DNA from 4 places in the Intestinimonas sp. RTP31139st1_F5_RTP31139_211217 genome. Region 3 is predicted to be linked to each of the others. Evidence: riboswitches for the same ligand, from Rfam matches in the RefSeq annotation. Region 3 holds a riboswitch; each other region holds the start of a gene.
What was found. Region 3 has a riboswitch for cobalamin ahead of ABUA09_RS05635 (nitrogenase component 1). Riboswitches for the same ligand answer to the same signal wherever they lie in the genome.
Positions count from the first base shown of each region.

Region 1: it holds a riboswitch for cobalamin, as region 3 does, so the genes downstream of both, cbiD (cobalt-precorrin-5B (C(1))-methyltransferase CbiD) here and ABUA09_RS05635 (nitrogenase component 1) in region 3, are expected to answer to the same signal.
Region 2: it holds a riboswitch for cobalamin, as region 3 does, so the genes downstream of both, ABUA09_RS16890 (apurinic/apyrimidinic endonuclease family protein) here and ABUA09_RS05635 (nitrogenase component 1) in region 3, are expected to answer to the same signal.
Region 4: it holds a riboswitch for cobalamin, as region 3 does, so the genes downstream of both, ABUA09_RS12335 (PQQ-binding-like beta-propeller repeat protein) here and ABUA09_RS05635 (nitrogenase component 1) in region 3, are expected to answer to the same signal.

Region 1 covers NZ_JBCOAQ010000001.1:49,733-54,377, forward strand. Annotated here, with positions in the region: gene hisC (histidinol-phosphate transaminase) at 1-1,002, shown strand, start outside; gene ABUA09_RS00235 (B12-binding domain-containing radical SAM protein) at 1,005-1,877, shown strand; cobalamin riboswitch at 1,963-2,157, shown strand; gene cbiD (cobalt-precorrin-5B (C(1))-methyltransferase CbiD) at 2,249-3,388, shown strand; gene cobM (precorrin-4 C(11)-methyltransferase) at 3,420-4,178, shown strand; gene ABUA09_RS00250 (cobalamin biosynthesis protein) at 4,175-4,645, shown strand, end outside.
Region 2 covers NZ_JBCOAQ010000051.1:7,379-12,023, reverse strand. Annotated here, with positions in the region: gene ABUA09_RS16895 (ANTAR domain-containing response regulator) at 34-630, opposite strand; gene ABUA09_RS16890 (apurinic/apyrimidinic endonuclease family protein) at 885-1,859, opposite strand; cobalamin riboswitch at 2,164-2,350, opposite strand; gene ABUA09_RS16885 (EutQ-related cupin domain-containing protein) at 2,484-2,924, opposite strand; gene ABUA09_RS16880 (ethanolamine utilization protein EutH) at 2,958-4,187, opposite strand; gene ABUA09_RS16875 (BMC domain-containing protein) at 4,248-4,645, opposite strand, start outside.
Region 3 covers NZ_JBCOAQ010000005.1:26,472-31,116, forward strand. Annotated here, with positions in the region: gene brnQ (branched-chain amino acid transport system II carrier protein) at 14-1,312, opposite strand; cobalamin riboswitch at 1,449-1,635, shown strand; gene ABUA09_RS05635 (nitrogenase component 1) at 1,771-3,273, shown strand; gene ABUA09_RS05640 (nitrogenase component 1) at 3,270-4,451, shown strand; gene ABUA09_RS05645 (nucleotide-binding protein) at 4,448-4,645, shown strand, end outside.
Region 4 covers NZ_JBCOAQ010000021.1:24,391-29,035, reverse strand. Annotated here, with positions in the region: gene ABUA09_RS12335 (PQQ-binding-like beta-propeller repeat protein) at 1-1,397, opposite strand, end outside; cobalamin riboswitch at 1,619-1,850, opposite strand; tRNA gene ABUA09_RS12330 (tRNA-Leu) at 2,022-2,108, opposite strand; tRNA gene ABUA09_RS12325 (tRNA-Leu) at 2,272-2,358, shown strand; gene ABUA09_RS12320 (ferredoxin) at 2,763-2,951, shown strand; gene ABUA09_RS12315 (LCP family protein) at 3,124-4,179, shown strand; gene cysK (cysteine synthase A) at 4,313-4,645, opposite strand, start outside.

The sequences.
Region 1 (4,645 bases), on a different contig from region 3:
GGCAGGACGTTTATCAAACTGAACACCAACGAAAACCCCTATCCCCCTTCGCCCAAAGTAGTGGAAGCCGTAAAGTCGGCGGCGGGGGAGGGGCTTCGGCTCTATCCGGATCCGGAATGTGCCGGGCTGCGTGCAGCCGCCGCCAAGCTCCATGGGGTAACACCGGAACAGGTTTTCCCGGGAAATGGTTCCGATGAGGTCCTGGCTTTTTGCTTTCAGGCTTTCTTTGATCCGGAGCGTCCGATTCTTTTTGCGGATATCACCTACACGTTTTATGCTGTTTATACCGACTATTTTGGGCTCAAAGCCTGGCAGATCCCGCTGGATGAGGATTTTTCTCTTCCGGTGGAGCGGTTCTGCAAGGCTGAAAACTGCGGCGGCGTGGTCATCGCCAATCCCAACGCTCCTACAGGCCGGTCGGTGGACCTGGAGGATATCCGGCGGGTGCTGGAGGAGCATCGGGATGTGGTTGTGCTGGTGGACGAGGCCTATGTGGACTTCGGCGGCGTATCGGCCGACACATTGCTGAAGGAGTATGACAACCTGGTGGTCGTGCGCACGCTCTCCAAAAGCCGCGCGTTGGCCGGACTGCGGGTGGGCTATGCGCTGGGCAGTCCGAATCTGATCTCCGGGCTCTGTTGTGTGCGGGACTCCATCAACTCCTATACAGTGGACCGTCTGGCGCAGGCGGGAGCCGTGGCGGCGCTGGAGGATGGGCCCTACTTTGAGGAGATGAGAGAACGCGTAATCCGCACCCGGGAGCGGACGGAGGAGCGGCTGCGTGCAATGGGGTTTGCTGTCCTGGAGTCCAAGGCAAACTTCCTGTTTGTCAGCCATCCGAAACGCACCGGAAAGGCGCTGTTGGACGGGCTGCGGGAGCAGGGGATTCTGGTGCGCTGGTTTGACCGGCCCCGTATCGGCAACTATCTGCGCATCAGTGTCGGGACGGACGATGAGATGGACGCCCTCCGTGCAGCCCTCAAGGCGCTGACGGAGGGCTGAATATGCGCTATGAAGGTGATATCTACCGTCCGCCCGGAGAGTGGAAGAGCTATCTCCTGCAGACCACGGTGGGGTGTTCTCACAACACCTGTACGTTTTGCCGGATGTATCGGGGGAAACGGTTCCATATCCGCCCTTTGCCGGATATCCTGGAGGATATCCGCATGGCAAAAGCCTGCTATGGGGACCTTCGTCGGGTGTTCCTCTGTGACGGAGATGCGATCATCATGAAAACGGAGGAACTGCTTTCGATTCTGGACGCCCTTTATGACGCCTTCCCATCCCTGGAGAAGGTGACCACGTATGCTGGGCCGCTGAGCACGCTTTCCAAAACACCGGAAGAACTGAAAACCCTGCGGAAGGCCGGGCTGACCCGTGCCTATCTGGGAGTGGAGAGCGGAAGCGACGCGCTTCTGCACGCGGTCAAAAAGGGGGCGGACGCGCGGCAGATGCTGGAGGCGGGAATCCGTCTCAGGGAGGCGGGCTTTGACCTCTGGGTCATGGTGATCCTGGGTCTGGCCGGCCCTGGTGAGGCTGGGCGGCGGCATATTCTGGATACTGCGGCCATGATCAATGAGATGCGCCCCAGGCATCTCTCGGCGCTGACGCTGACGCTGTATCCGGGCACAGATCTCTATCAGGAATGGAGAGCGGGAAGATTTCAGGCGGCCACGGCGCGGGATACCCTGCGGGAGGCACGATTGCTCATTGAAAAGCTGGAGGTGGACCCGCTCCACTTCACCTGCGACCATGCCTCCAATTACGTGCCTCTGAAGGGAAGCCTGCCCGAAGACCGTGCATACTTTCTATCCCGTCTGGACCAAGCGCTGGAGAGCGGTACTGGGATGCGGCCGGAGTGGAGCCGGGGACTCTGATGGAGGGACGGAAAAATGGGAGGGACAGGTGGAGAAGAATGCCTTTACTTCCTGCGGGTTACTTGTTATAATAGATAGGAAAACAAAATACGGAGTATCGCATTGGTGCAGCGACGCAGCTGCTGAAAAGGGAAGTCCGGTGAAAGACCGGCGCAGTCTTACCTCTACTGTAAGCGTGGACGACGGCGTACAAAAGCCCATTGGTAATGATCGATTGCCGAGAAGGGACGCCCGAGGGAGAAGCGCAAGCCAGGAGACCTGCCGTGCGGAATACACAAGCATGACTCTTAGGTGGAGAGCGGCAGTGCCATGCCCGTTTTCATGGTCCCTCTCCGCCCGGAGAGGGACCATTTTTTGTCGGGAGGCGGCGTATGGGCACCTTTGAACACTATATCTCCGTTGGCCGCGGCCGTCTCCGCTGCGGGTATACGACCGGTACCTGTGCCGCCGCTGCGGCACGGGGGGCGGCGGAGCTTCTGCTCACAGGGGAGATGCCCGCTCTGGTCCGGGTGGAGACGCCCGCCGGCATCCCTGTGGAAGCCGAGCTCTTAGAGCCGGCGTCGGGATGCGGATGGGCCTCCTGTGCGGTCCGGAAGGACGGGGGAGATGACCCGGACGCCACCCATGGCACCTTGATTTTTGCCAAGGTGGAAAAGACGAAAGCCCGCGAAGTCACCATCGAAGGCGGGGTGGGCGTAGGGCGGGTCACCCGGCCCGGACTGGACCAGCCGGTAGGCGAGGCGGCCATCAATCATGTGCCCCGGGAAATGATCCTTCGCCAGATGGAGGAAGTACGCCGGAAGGCGGGGTACTCCGAGGGGCTCCGGGTGGAGATCTCCGTTCCGGCAGGGGAGGAATTGGCAAAAAGGACCTTTAATCCCCGGCTGGGGATCACAGGGGGCATTTCTATCCTGGGGACCTCCGGCATTGTGCGGCCTATGAGTGAAGCCGCACTTATAGATTCCCTGCGTCTGGAGCTGGACATGCAGGCTGCGGCGGGGGCGGGAGACATCGTGGTGACTCCTGGTAATTACGGCGAACATTTTTCAAGGGAAGTTCTCCACCTGTCGCTGGACCACTGGGCCACCTGCTCCAACTATATTGGAGAGGCCATTGATCACGCAGCAGGGTTGGGATTTCGCAGCTTTCTGCTGGTGGGCCATCTGGGCAAGCTGTGCAAGGCTGCGGCGGGAAACATGAATACGCACTCCAGGGTATCCGATGCCCGGCGGGAGACCCTGGCGGCGCATACGGCCCTGTGCAGTGGGGACCGTACTGTTGTGGAGGCGGTGTTTCTGGCCATCACCACAGACGAAGCAGTTGATATTCTGGACCGCGCCGGACTGCGGGAGCCTGTAATGGCATCCCTGGCCGGTGCACTGGACCAGAGGCTCAAGGCACGGGCGGGAGAGGATATGGACATCGAGGCCATTTTTTTCTCCAACAAGCATGGGATACTGGGCCGGACGCCGGGAGCGGAGCGGCTGGCCGCGCTCCACGCCCCGGACTGAGACCATTTCAAACGGAAAGGAAGAGGAAACTATGATCCACTTTATTGGCGCGGGCCCCGGAGCCGCGGACCTCATCACTGTCCGCGGCGCACGGCTTCTGCGGGAAGCGGATGTGATCATCTATGCCGGCTCTCTGGTAAATCCGGCGCTTCTGGAGAACAAGAAGGAGGACTGTGCCGTCTATGACAGTGCCTCCATGACCCTGGAGGATGTGATAGATGTGATGAAGGCCACGGAGGCATCCGGAGGCACCACCGTTCGGCTCCACACCGGAGACCCCTCTCTTTATGGGGCCATCCGGGAGCAGATGGACCGCTTGGACGAGCTGGAGATCGCCTATGACGTAACACCGGGCGTATCCTCTTTTTCCGGTGCGGCGGCCGCGCTGGAGGCGGAATATACCCTTCCGGAGGTGTCGCAAAGCGTCATTATCACACGGATGGCAGGCCGGACGCCGGTCCCCGAAAGGGAAAAGCTGTCTAAGATGGCCTCGCATGGCTGCACAATGGTGCTGTTCCTCTCCACAGGACTCCTCGAAGATGTGGAGAGAGAGCTGATGGAGGGCGGATATGAACCCGATACCCCGGCCGCGATTGTCTATAAGGCCACTTGGCCGGAACAGCGGGTATACCGCTGTACGGTTTCCACCCTGGCCCGGACGGCAAAAGAAAACCAGGTTACCAAGACGGCCCTTATTACCGTGGGAGGCTTCCTGAGCGGCCAGTATGAGCGCTCCAAGCTCTATGATCCCGGATTTACCCACGGCTACCGGGTGGGGAACGAATCGTGAGACTGGCGCTCACCGCCTTTACCGCGCGGGGAGCGGCACTGGCCCAGGCGCTGGCGGAGAAATTGACGGGACTGGGAAACCGCTGCATGATAGCGGTTCCCGCACGGCTGAATTTGGCGGTCCCGACTTACGAGAATCTGGGCGCGTGGACGGGAGAACGCTTTGCCGACTGCGAGGGAATCCTCTTCATCGGTGCCAGCGGCATTGCGGTCCGGGCCATTGCTCCCTATGTGAGGGACAAGTTCACCGATCCCGCCGTTGTCTCGGTGGATGAGGCAGGGCAGTTCGCGGTACCGCTCCTCTCCGGACATGTGGGAGGAGCAAACGACCTTGCCAGGACTGTGGCGGCGATAACCGGCGGCAGGGCGGCTGTGTCCACTGCCACGGATGTAAATGGAAAATTTGCCGTGGATCAGTGGGCAAGGGAGCAAGGTTTTTTCCTTGACGGGAAAGAGGCGGCAAAGTGT
Region 2 (4,645 bases), on a different contig from region 3:
TGAACATAGAGCTCTCCCTGGCCAGCAGACCGCTCACTGCTCCGGACTGGCCCCGGGCAGTGCGGTGAAAAGCTCCGCGATTTTCAAAAGAGGCATCCGCTTCTCCTCCGCCACCCTCCGCAGAAAGTCCAGCGCATCCCCCGCATTGAGCTTCTCCCGCTCCATGACGGCACATTTGGCCCGCTCCAGCGTCCGGTGCTCACTGATCTGCCGTTCGACTTCGGCACAGTCCTGCCGGATGCGCTCCATGGCTCTGTTCCGCGCCAGAGCTGCGGCCAACCCCGGCAGTAGCTGTTTTTCCGTCACCGGCTTTACCAGATAACCTCCCGCTCCCAGATCTCTGGCTGCGGACACCAGCCTTTCGTCCGACCGCCCTGTCACAAAGAAGACCAGCTCCGCCAAATGCTCCTTTCGCAGGTAGGCGGCCGCCGAAAGGCCATCCAGATAGCGCAGGGGGATATCCAGAAAGACCGTCTCCGGCCGAAGCGCCTCACAGAGCTGGACCAGCTCCACGCCGTCGTTGGCTTCTCCGGCGACCGTATATCCGCCCCGCTCCAAAATCCCCCGCAGTCTCCCGCGGTCCTCCGCGCTGCTGTCTGCCAGGACAACATAGTTTCCCTTTGCCTGCATATTCCACCACACATCCCCCAAGGGGCCTTTCAACAACAAAAAAAGCGCACTCAAACACCGGACGGGTGCTCAAGACGCTTCCGCACATCTCGCATAACAGGCAGATCCGCTCTTTCGCGTGACCCGCTTGACGTTATTTGAATTATACACAAACCTTGGGCTCTTGTCAATGTTTCTTAGGCCTTTTGCCGGGAATTTTCCCAGTGGAAGAGGGACGCACCCGCGTGCGCCCCTCCCCCAACGGACTTTCTTTTCTAAAGAACGCCCAGAGCCCGGCTTTGGATCTCCAACCGCTTGTCCCGCTCCGCACGGTTCGCCGCAGAGAGCTCATGTACCAGCCATTCCGGAGCGATCCTTTCCACCAGCGCCCGTACGGCGGGGGTGGTCCATGGGCGATGGGTATCGATGCTCAGGATATGCTGATAACTCTGGCAGAACTGCTCCGCATAGTCCACCGGCCAGGGGTCCGGCAGGCTGCCTGTGTGGGCCTTTACATAGGCGCCGCTGAGGCTCTGGTGGAGGTGGATTCCCCGGACCATGCTCCCCAGCCCGCCGTGCTCCTCCAGCATTCGGCTGACCCAGTCCGCCCCTTCCTCCTGTGTCCTGAGCTCCAGGTTCGCATTCATCAAATGGCCGGTATCCAGCATAATGCCCTTATTCTCATACTGAATGCCATCCAGCAGGCGCCTGGTAAGCGCCGGCATTGTGAAGGTGAAGCCCGGCCACCACTGGTTCTCCACTAGGAAGGCCAGTGTAAGATTTCGGCCCGAAAGCAGCGTGTTGATGACCTCCAGCGCCGCGTCGACGACCTCCTGATGGTTGTGCTCCCAACGATAGGTATAGCCCTCCTCCACGGACACATCCGAGACGTGGAAGACCACATACTCGGCCCCCCACTGCACCGCACGGTCGAGATCCTCGGAATAGAGCTTCAACAGGGTGTCCGGCCCCTCCGGTCCGCCGTAAAAGGAGGTCCATGCGGTCGCGCTCCCAAACTTGCGGGTCAGCGCCCTCCGGTCCGCCCGCCAGAAATCCAGCCAGTCCGGGAAGAAGGTCAGATGGTATCCCACATGGAGATGCTCCGGGATGTTCTCCGGCAGGTCTTCCCCGCCCCAGATCACCTCCAGCCCGTCGCAATCAAAGTGTCGGCAAGCTGCCTCCAAGCTCCTGGTCGATGGATACTCCGCCAGCGTTCCAGCGGTCATCGGCATACTGATCAACTTTTTCAACCAAACGCCTCCTTTCTCTCACATGAACTGAAAAAAAGCCGTGGGACACCCCCTACGTCGGAGCGCCCCACGGTCTTCCCACAGGTGGATATTCCTGGTATGGGCGGGCCCCGCAGTGGCAGCTACGGGCCCGCGTCCTTCTTCGGATCGCCATACCAGTCCAAAGGGAGGTGAAGAAGCCACCTGACACGTCACATAAGGAGTGAGCGCCGACAACAAAAAAGCCGTATCCTCTAACAAGGATACAGCAATAGCCCTGTGGAAGTGACACAGGGGCTGCACCCTCCTAAGCGCGAGGAGGTTTCTCGTGCGCCATACACAGGCAGGTATTCTGACTTAGGTGTCAAACGCGCTCCCCGCCTTCCCAGAGTTCTCACTCCAGTGACATCTTGGGGGTCCGCTTCACCAATACAGCAACGGCTTTGTGCGGGATTCTCACCCGACTTCCCTTTTGAGCAAATGGGATCAGCACCTGCGTACCACTTATGATTCAGTTGTCAGCTTGGCTGATTTTATTATAATCTCCTCTTCAACCCCTGTCAAGGGGAAAAGGAAAAATCTGAAAGACAATATCCCCCCGCCGCCCAATGGGCGGCGGGGGGATGGGAAGGAGGTCCCGCTTCCTTACTGCCAGTCGGCAGGGAACACGGTATAGGCGTATTTGGCGTGATCGGGGGTGCTGAAATGGATATGGCTACCCTTGGGGATGTAGATGACGTCTCCGGCATCTCCGCCTACCACACGCCCGTCGATCTTGATCTCCAGACGGCCTTCCAGCACGATGTCCCACTCGTCATAGGTCAGGGTCCACTCGAAGTCGGCTCCGTCGGTGAGCTCCATGATGCCGCAACCCATGCGGGGCGCCTCTTCCAGAGTGGCCACATCCTTGAGCTTGACGTCGTTCCGCCCCTCAAAGGGCTCCAGCTTCACGGTGGAGGTCTTGACGCTGAGTACGCCGCTGGGATCCACGTGCTTCTCAAAGCCACAGCCGCAGGAGGACGCGGCGGCCGTCTCCGAGAGGACCTTTTCCACGATGCTGCGGATGAGTTCTTCACTTACATTCATAGCGATTCCTTACCTTTCCAGGCGGTCTTGTTGTCAGAACTTTACGTTCTCGATCTTAGCCAGCAGTTTGGGGGCCAGAATATTGGCCACGATAATGGCGGTAACACCAGCCACCAGCTTGCCCACGATCACAGGGAAGATCATGTCGGGGTTGTTGCCGGCGGTAAAGCCCAGGTGATCGCCGAACACAAAGGCGGCAGACACGGCGAAGGCCACGTTCAGCAGCTTGCCCTTCGGGTTCATCTCGCCCATGATGTTGAACATGGCGATGTTGTTGGCCAGGTTGGCCACCATGCCGGCAGAGCCCTGCTCGTTCATGCCCAGAGCGGCACCGATCTTCTCCAGGGGCTTGCCGAAGGTACGGGTGATCCACTCCACCATGGGGAACGCGCCGATGAGGACGATGGCGATCTGACCGCAGGTCAGCAGGCCGCTGTCCAGGCCACGGGAGCCGTCGGCGGGGTTCTCCACCATGATGTGGAACACAGGGAACATGATACCGGTGATTTGCTCGAACACCGCGATGGCGGTGAGGGCGGTGATCACGATGGTAACGCCGGTGCCGAACTTGTTAAAGCCGTTGATCATGGGGCCGGGGGCGAACCACAGGCCGAGGACGATCAGGGCCGCGATGATGATTACGGGGATCAGGTTCTGGATGATGGTGATGAAGTTGAGGTGATACTCTGGGGCCAGGGTATTCATCATCAGGCCGCCGACAATACAGCCGATGGGCACGGTGATGAGACCGGCCAGGACGCCGGCACCCAGATAGCCACGGTCTTCCTTCTTGATGATGCCCAGAGCCACGGGGATGGTAAACACGATGGTGGGGCCCATCATGGTGCCCAGAATCAGGCCGGCAAAGTTTCCAATGGCTACGTCGCCCTCGGCCAGCTGCATGGCCAGAGGATAACCGCCCATGTCACAGGCCAGCAGGGTGGTGGCGAACATGGCGGGGCTGGCTCCGAAGATGCCGTAAATGGGCTTCAGGATGGGGCCCAGCAGCATAGACAGCACCGGGGCGGCCGCCACAACGCCGGCCATGGACATGGCCAGAGGGCCCATGGCGTTGAAGCCTTCCTCAAACTTTTCGCCGTAACCCAGCTTGTTGCCGCAGATCTTATCGATGGCGCCCACGAGCATGAAGATCATCATGATCATCATGATCACGGAGTTGATGGAAATACCGGAGATCCATGCGGAAATACTCTCGGTAAAGACACTGGGGTCGGCAGCAGCAATCAGTTCACTAAAATCCATATTATGCTCCTTCTCCTTCTCTTGATGAATCGGTTTCGGAGGGCTGCCCCTCCGTTTTGCTTACAGCAGGGACTGGAACAGCTTAGGCGACGGCCTGGGGATGACCGTGGTGCCCACCAGGAGCTCCGCCTCCCGCTCCGCCGCGGCCACAGCCGCCCGGACCGCACCCACATCACCGGTCAGGGTCACATAGCCCTTGCCGCCGATGGCGTAGCCGATGCGGACCTCAATGAGGGTGATATTGGCCGCCTTGGCAGCCACATCGGCGGCCGTAATGGCGGAGGCCACAGAGTAAAACTCCAGAACGCCCACGGCGCCCGGCTTTTCTACCTGCGTGGTCATGCTGATGGCCTGAATGACCTGAGGGTGCACGTTGGGGAGGGTCAGGGTGTCCACCACGCACTCTCCGCCCCGCTTGATTCCCTCAGCCATGGAGGCTTTTACGTCGCCAGTGTCGC
Region 3 (4,645 bases):
CGCCGTTCCTTTTTTACTGTTTTCCTCTTTCCGGCAGCAGGACGCCCACCAGAATACCCAGGAGAGCCGGGATCACCCAGCCCAAGCCAATGGAGGCCAAAGGCACCGCGTCCAAGAGCGGGATCGGGACTCCCAGATCCTTTAGCGCAAAGAGGACGCTGCACACACCGGTAACCGCCACAGGGACCGAATAGGCGCAGCGATGCTCCGCCAGCCGCTTCTGAAAGAAGGAGAGCGCAATGAGCACAATGGCCACCGGGTAGATCGCCCCCAGAACTGGAACGGATATCCGAAGGATAAGGTCCAGCCCGGCATTTGCGATCGCCATGCTTACCACCGCAAACATCGCGGCCCATCCCCGATAAGAGAGTCTGGGCCAGAGCAGGGAAAAATACTCGCCGCAAGAGCTGATGAGCCCCACACAGACATTGAAGCAAGCAATGACAAAAATCGCCGCCAGCAGCAGGCTGCCGGTTTTTCCAAACAGGGCGGGAACAATATTGGTCAGCACCACCGCGCCGTTGGCGGCCCCCGGGAAAGCCCCGCCGGACAGCGCTCCCACGTGGGCCAGCATGGAATAGACGGCCAGAAGCATGGCACCGGCGATCCAGCCGGCCCGGACCGTACTCTTCACCACATCCTCTTCCCGCTCCACTCCCATGGCACGGATATTCAGGGAAATGATGATGCCGAAGACCAGGGCAGCAATGGTGTCCATGGTCTGGTAGCCGTCTAGGAAGCCTTTCGCCACGGGATTTGCGGCATAGGCCGCATCCTGGGGCGGTCCGTAGCCCTCCAGCGGATTTACAAGACAGCCTACGAAGGTGACCACGATCAGCAGGATCAGAATGGGGCACATGACCTTGCCCAGGCGATCCGTCAGCTTCTCCGGACGGAGCGCCACCCACAGGGCAGCGGCGAAAAACACCAGCGAATAGAGCAGTTGAAGCAGCCCGAGGGGGGCGTCCGGCCCCGCAAAGGGAGGGACCGCCATCTCAAAGGAGGTGCTGGCCGTTCTGGGAATGGCCAGACACGGGCCAATGGACAGATAGGCCAAAATGGTGAACACCCGTGAAAAGAGTGGATGTACCCGGTTCCCCAGCGCGGCAAGTCCCCCGGACCGTGCCACCGCCACCACGCCCAGCACCGGCAGTCCCACTGCGCTGAACGCCATTCCCAGCATGGCGGGCCAGGTGAGCGTTCCCGCCTGCGCGCCGACTCCAGGTGGGAAAATCAGGTTCCCCGCGCCAAAAAACATGGAAAAAAGGGTGAATCCAACCAGCGCCTGGCGTTTTCCACTGAGCTTTTTCATCGCGCCCCTCCGTCCGACCGAAATCTCACATCTTTAGGAATTTATTATACCGGAGTATTCTCCCATTGTAAACAGGCCGTTTCGCCTGTCCGTGAGATTCTATGAAAAAACTCTTGTGCTTTCGATCAGAAAGTAGTATATTGTCATATGTACAAGTTCCGGTTTTTACCGGTGAAAATGGAAGCGGGTGAGAATCCCGCGCGGTCCCGCCGCTGTATGCGCATCAGGCCCCTCCATTGTTGCCACTGAGAATGTTCACATTCTTGGGAAGGCGGAGGTTTCGCCGCGTAAGCCAGAAGACATGCTTGTATATCTCTTGTCTGCTTGCGTGGAAACGAGCCTGGACAGAGTTTCAGTATGGAGCCGTTTTGCTCTCATACTGGTTTTTTGCGACGAATTCGGGTCGCATAGCCGTAATGGCTATGCGACCCTTTTTATTTTTTCAGAGGTGATTCTGCATGCACCAGCCCTTCTTTGACGATCTTCGCACCCTGATGTATCCCTCCGCCCTGCTTCATACCTTCGGGGTCAACGGGAAGGTCTCCGGCAGTGTGGGGGCGGCCGGAGAGATAGGCGGCGGTGTGGTCGTCATACTCCACGGCCCAAGGGGCTGCGGCTTTCACTACCGGCACTCCGCCAGGCGCCGGCACCAGCCCTTTTACCCTCTGCTGTGCTCCGACCTCACGGAGCGCGAGATCATATGCGGTGGAGCGGACGCGCTGCGCCGCACCGTCTCGGAAGCTTGGGATCGCTACCGTCCCGCCCTCATTCTGATCGTCCCCACCCCTGTGAGCGATATCTTGAACGAGGACATCCGCGCTGTAGCGGAGGCGTCCCGCACCCAGGGGATTCGGGTGGCTGCCGTCCAGTCGGAGCTCTTCTCTCACCGGGACAAAAACTATTCCCGCACGCGGGTGCGGGAGTTGGCCCGTCAGAAAATCACCGGAGACAACCGTCTGGAACTGGAGCTTAAGGGGTGCGGCTTTACGGAGGCGCTCTGGGCCCTGGTGGAGCAAGTGATGGAGCCCCAGCCCCCCCTTCCCCGCAGCGTGAATATTGAGACGGTGGGCTGGGGGAGCGAGGGCACCCTGGTTCTGAAGGAAATCGGTTCTTTTCTGGGCCAGTGCGGCATCACCGTCCACTGCTGGATCCCCAGCGCGCCGCTGGAACTTCTGATAACGGCGCCGGCCGCCCGGCTCAACCTGGTCAAACGAGTCCGCTGGGCCCGGAGGATGAAGGAAAGGTTCGGCACCGACTATCTCCATCTCGGCGGCGCCGGACGCTATACGGGCCTGGAGGGTATCGCCCTCTTTTACCGTGATATCGGGGAAAAGCTGGGCCTTCTAGACGAGATGGAGCCCCTTATCGCCGCAGAAACGGAGAAGGCGCTGGCCCAGACCGAAACGGCCCGCCGCACACTGGCGGACTACCGCTGCGCTCTGGTGTGCCGCGGGCTACAGACCGCTCCGCTTCGCCTCAAGCTGTATGCCAGCCTGGGGCTGCCGATCAGCCACATCTGTCTGATCCTGACCCCCGAGATGCGCCGCGAGATGGCCCTGACTCCAGAGCTGGAGGCGCAGCTGATGGACCGGATTCAGGACGCCGCGGGGCTTTATGCCGGCGGCAGCCCCATCCTGCTAAATCCCGGCGAGGCGGAACTGCGTGAGGTCTTTGCCGTTGTGGACGCGGTGGTGGGCACGGGGGACGTTACCCTGGAAGGGCTGGGCGCGCCCCTGATCCCCGCTATGAGCGAGACCGTCTCCCTCTCTTTTGAGTCCTATGTCCGGAACGTATTCCGCCTCTGTGACCGGCTGTCCGCCCGCACCGCACGGGACGAACTCATTCTGAACCGGATGCCCTTTCAGACCCGCTATTACCCCCTGTATGACGGCTCTGAAAGTCTGTGGGCCAAAGAGATGTGGGAGCGCATGTGGCTCTATCGAAAGGAAGATGTGCAATGAAAACGGCGGACGGCTGCAAACTCTTTGGCGCGCATCAGGCCCTTACCGGTATCCAGGGCGGCGTGGTCCTGCTCCACTCGGTGGTGGGGTGTAATTTTGGCTCTATGGCTTTCCATGCGGCCTGTGATATGGCGGACATCCGCCAGACCTGCACGGTCATCAGCGACAGCGATGTGATCTTCGGCGGGGAGGAGTCGCTGTCCCGCGCCCTGCGTCACGCGGAGGAGCTCTGCTCCCCTGAGGTGATCTTCCTGGTGACCGGCTGCGTCAGTGATATCATTCAGGACGATGTCCATTCGGCGGCAAAGGCCTTTCAGGGGCGGGCCAGAGTGGTGACCGTGGAGGCCGCCGGCTACCGCGGCGGGTTGGAGGACGGCTATGAGGCCGCCCTGACCTCCTTGTCTGAGCTCATGTCCCCCCTCCCCACCGCGGAAATTCCCGCCATAAACCTGCTGGGGCTGGGTGCAGACGACCATCGGGCCGGCCCGGACCTGGAGGCCCTCCGGGGCCTGCTCCATGGCAAGGTCCGCCTGAACACCGTACTCTCCCGCTGCTCGCTGGAGGAGCTGCGGCGCGCCCCGTCGGCAGGGCTCAATGTGGTCCTGGGCCGGGGCGTGGGCCTGGCCCGTGAGATGGAGCGGCGGTTCGGCATTCCCTTCGAGGTGCTGGACTATCCCTACGGCCTTACCGGTGCCGAAGGGCTCTGGCATTGTCTGGAACGCCGATTCGGGCTGGATTTTTCCGAGGAGCGCGCCTCCTTCCGCCGACGGACCGCCGAGGGACTTCGCCCGGTCTACTCCTATCTTCAGGCCCTCTATGGCATGCCGGTCTCCCTGATTGGCTCCGGCGCCCGGAGCCGGGGCATGGCCCGCTTTCTTATCCGCGAACTGGGGATGGAGGTGGCCTGCCAGGCGGAGCGCGAGGCGCTGACCGATCTGGAGGACTTTTTCGACAGGGTCCGCGCCTCTGAGACCGCCGTACTGTTTGGTTCGTCTTTTGAGGCAGAGCTGGCGGAAGAGTTGGAGATCCCTCTGCTCCGCTATGACTACCCGGTTTTTGACCGGCTCTGCGTGACCTGCCGTCCCTACGTCGGCGCAGAGGGGACGCTCTGTCTGACGGAGGACCTGCTCAACGAGATCATGGGGACGTGGAATCAAAAGGGGGCGCTGTACCAGTGAAAAAGATCTGTGTCTACGGCAAGGGTGGCATCGGCAAGTCCACCACCGTGGCCAACGTGGCGGCCGCGCTGGCAGAGGAGGGTCTGAGGGTCGCCGTGGTGGGCTGCGACCCCAAGGCGGACTCCACCCGGTGCCTCATGGGCCGCCGGATCCCATCCGTACTCGACCAGCTTCGGACCGGCTCTGCCGCTCCG
Region 4 (4,645 bases), on a different contig from region 3:
TTCACCACGTACAGGTGATTCTTATCGTTGCCGAAGACGAGGTAGCCGTTGTCACAGGCCATGCCGCCCAGGGCGTAGGTGTCGTTGGCGGTCTTCCAGGCGTAACCGCTGGTGGCGGTCAGGTTCCGGCCGCTGGCGGGGTAGCAGAAGCCGCAGCCGGTGCCGGAGTTGGTGTTGAAGTACACATAGCCGTCGCTGTACAGGATGGAGCACTGGACCGGGAAGCCGGTGGCGATGGTGGCCACGCTGCTGTCGGTGGGGGCGCTCCCCTGAGTGAAGGAGGTCACCTGGACGCCGCCGGCGTTGAAGCCGGAGTAGTACCCGGTGTAGATATCGACGGTGGTGGTAGTGCCGCTGGTCGTCTTCACCAGGGTGGGGGTGGAGGTGGAGGTGCCATCCAGGGACACCTTCCACTGAATGGAGAGCGCCTCGTCATTTTCATCAAAGGAGCAGCACCAGAGGTAGCCGCCCTGGCTGGTGAAGTACAGCTTATCGCCGTCCAGCATGACGGTGGAGCGGACGTTGCCCGCGTCGGATGCGCCCTTTGCGGCGGTAGTCAGGTCCAGCACACCGCCAGCAGAGGAAGAGTCAAAATTGGTGCCGGCTTTGCGCCAGTACAGTTTGCCGTTGTCGCTGCCGAAGTAGATATTGGTGCCGTCGGACACGGCCCCGGCCCAGTAGAAGCCGTAGCTCTCAGGGGTGAAGGTCTTATAGGTATAGCTGGTGGTGCTCACGTCCACCTGGTAGTACTTGCCCGCGTTGGAGCCGCCGGGCCAGGTGCCGAAGTAGATGTAACTGCCGTACTTGACGATGGGGGTGTTGATCTGGCCGTCGATGTTGATCAGCACTTCGCTCACGGTGGGCTGGGCCGCATCCAGGTTGGTGAGCGCCAGGATCTTGCTCTTGCTGTTCTGGAGGTATTCGTCGGTGTCGGGATCATAGGTGTAGGCGCTGATCACGCCCACATAGAGGGTGCCGGTGCTGTCGTCCAGATAGGGGGTGGAGAGCTGGAAGCCGCTCTTGGCGTTGAGGGAACCGGGGGTCTGCTGGGCAGTGGTGCGCCAAACCTCTCCGCCGGTGGCGCAGTTCACCTTCACCACCTGGGCGCCGTTGGTGCCGTAGCCGTCAAAGAGCACATAGGCGTAGGTCACGCCGTCCACGGTCTGCATGACGGGCACGTTGTCCACACCGTCCCAGCCGGTGGTGCTGGTGAGGTTGAGCTGCTTGGGATAGCCGGTGGCGATGGATGTGGGCGCACCGCTGACCACGCTGTTGTGGTTGGCGTTCCCGCCGTAGACGGGCCAGGAGCTGGTGGAGGAGGCGAGGGCGCTGGTGGCCAGCATAGCCAGGGTGGCGCCCAGGGCGAGGACTTTTCTCAGGTTCAGTTTCGTTTGCATGTTACCCTTCCTTTCACATACATATATTTTGGGAACGGGATCGCAGTTGATTTGTGGGCATGTCTCCTTTCTCTATTGAATTTGCAAGGTGCACCGGCGCTCCGGCGGCCCCTAGAAAGCCGCGGGCCACGCCCGAAAAATAGAAAACGGCCGCGACGAATGTACTTCCATTCGTCACGGCCGTTTGTTCCCGTAGACAATCTCCGCACCCGCACAACGCGGACGCGGTCTCGAACACTGTAGGTCTACCGGCTTATGCTTCCGGGCCCCGGCACAGGGGCCCACGTCTGCTGCTCCACCTTCTCAGGATTCTCCCAATGGCCGGCTCACGCCGCGAACAACAGCCTCATGCACACACGGATACGGAATAGCTCCGGAGTCTCACCGAAATTCCCTTATCCCTGAGCCTGCCCGGGTCCCAGGCGCAGGGGCACAATGCACATTATAAAATTATAAGGTTATTTCTGGATTTCTGCTGTCTTTTATTATACAAACATAACTATTAAAAGTCAAGGGGGGATGTCCTATTTTTGCAAAAGTCACAAAATGTCGAAAGATGACGGACGGCGTGTGTTTTTGCCGCGGGCATAAAAAAGCCGGAGCAAAGCGAACTTTGCTCCGGCGTGGTGCGCGAGGCGGGAGTCGAACCCGCACGTCCTTGCGAACACTGGCACCTGAAGCCAGCGAGTCTACCAATTCCACCACTCGCGCAAGTGGTTTTGCGCCGTTCAGCGCAAGAAATATACTACCATAGGATGTCCCCGGTGTCAACACTTTTTTCGCTGTTTTTTTGCGTGCGGGAGAAAAAATTGAGTTGACAAACAGGGCCAAACGCAATATAATAATCAGGCAGCTTGTTGAGTTGCTGTGATCTGCGGCTGTGCTGGAACTGGTAGACTGGCAAGCTTGAGGTGCTTGTGTCCGTATGGGCGTGCGGGTTCGACTCCCGCCAGCCGCACCACGTCGGAGCAAAGTGAACTTTGCTCCGACGTTTTTTTGCCTATGGCAAAAAAACGTCATCCGCCCGCTCCCCTCCTCCCCCTTTCCCAATCACGAACGCTGCGCCGGGTTGTGAGCGGAGCGGCGCCATATCGCCGCTCGAACCAACAACAAAACAAGAAGTGAGGCACGACGTTTTGTCGTGCCGTTTCCTTGCGCTCCGGGCCGCAGGATGGGGGGAGTTTGTTTTTACCGGCTTATGGGAAAAATGAATAGCCTGAACGCGGCGCAGCCATACTATGCGGGAACCTGAGACCTGGCTGAAAAGCGCGGGCCCGCTCAAACGCCGGGACGGCTGCGCCCTGGCGGCGGGCATGATTCCAGGATTTCAGAACAGGCCGTTAAAACAAGGAGGCAGAGTAAGAGATGAAGGTCATGATAGATCGGGATGGGTGCATCAGCTGCGGGCTGTGCGCCGGGACCTGCCCGGAGGTTTTTCAGATGGCGGACGACGGACTGGCGGAGGTATACCGCGCGCCGACCGGGGAGAATGAGGAGCAGGTCAGGATGGCGGCCGACGGATGCCCGGTGGCCGTTATCCACATCGAGGACTGAGGGCGGTCAGACACCGGAAGCCGATCACGGCGCCGGAACAGGATATGGACCCGATCCTCCGCCTGCGGGGAAAAAGATAAAAATTTTGTGAAATATAAAACTTTTGCTTGCCCAACGACCGTGGAGCGGATATACTGATATCCGTTGACATAATCGAGAGGGTGAGCGGAGTTTGGCGAGGCGTCTACTGAAAAAGAAACGGCGAAAGGCCTCCGGGGTGCGGCGGCTTGGCCGGGCGCTGTACCGGACCGCCGTGGCTGTCTCCGTCCTCATCGTGGTGTTTTTCTGCGGGTTCAAGGCCCTGGTCCGCCCGCCGGAACAGGCGGCGCCTCCGACCGCCTCAATCCCCTCCCGTGCCCCGGCTTCCGACGATCCGGACACGCCGGAGGATGAAAGCACGGCCACCCCCACACCCGTGCCCCTGGTGCGCAAGGAGGGCTTCTATACCTTTCTGCTGGCCGCCACCGACGTGGGGGGCGGAAACACCGACACCATCATGGTGGCGGCCTACGACACAGCGGAGCAGAAGGTGGGCGTGGTCTCCATCCCCAGAGATACCCTGGTAGACCGCAGCTTTCCGAAGATCAACGCCGTCTATGGCTCCGGCGGGATCGAGGCGCTGAAAGAGACGGTCTCCGATCTCATAGGTATCCCCATCGACCACTATATGACGGTGAACATCAGGGCATTCAAGGCCCTGGTGGATGCGGTGGGGGGCATTGATTTCTACGTCCCCTGCGATATGGATTATGATGATTCCACCCCCGGCCAGGAGCTCTACATCCACTACAAGGAGGGGATGCAGCATCTCAACGGCCAGCAGGCCCTGGAGGTGGTCCGTTTTCGCCACAACAATGACGGCAGCGGCTACACCGATGTGGGCCGGACCCAGACTCAGCAGAAGATGCTTACCGCCATTGCAAAAAAAGTCCTCTCCTGGTCCAGCCTGAGCCTCTTCAATAACTTTGTGGATATTTTCACCCAGAACGTAAAGACAGATCTGTCGGCCACGGATATCGCCTGGTTTGCCACCCAGGCAGTGGGTGTGGACTTCGGCACCGGGGTCTCCACCGGCACCCTGCCCGGCGACGGAGACGCGCGCTATAACGGCGTATCCTGGTGCTATCAGTTGGATCGGGAGGGATGCCTGGAGATATTCAACGAGCTCCTGAATCCCTACACCACCGAGATCACCCTGGATATGACCAACATGTTTCAGGTAAAATAGGAATCAACAGCGTGAGCGCCGCAGAATTTTTATTCTGCGGCGCTCATTTCTCATTTCTGGCTTGATGCTGCTTGGATCAGGCGGCCTGGAAAAGCAGGGAGAGACGGCGGGTGCTCCGCCCGGCGGGCCGTCGTCAGGAGTCTCTCCGGAAAAGCTCTGTGGAGAGATAGCGCTCCCCGGTGTCCGGCAGGACGACGACGATGGTCTTTCCGGCATTCTCAGGCCGTGCGGCCAGGAGCGCGGCCGCACGGGCGGCCGCACCGGAGGAGATGCCCACCAGCAGCCCCTCGGTCCTCACCAGGGCCCTTCCGGCCTCCAGCGCCTCCACGCTGGGGATGGTGAGGACCTCGTCCACCAGCGACAGATCCAGGACCTTGGGCACAAAGCCGGCACCGATGCCCTGGATCTTGTGGGGGCCGGCCTTCCCGCCGGAGAGGACGGGGGATTCGGCGGGCTCTACCGCCAC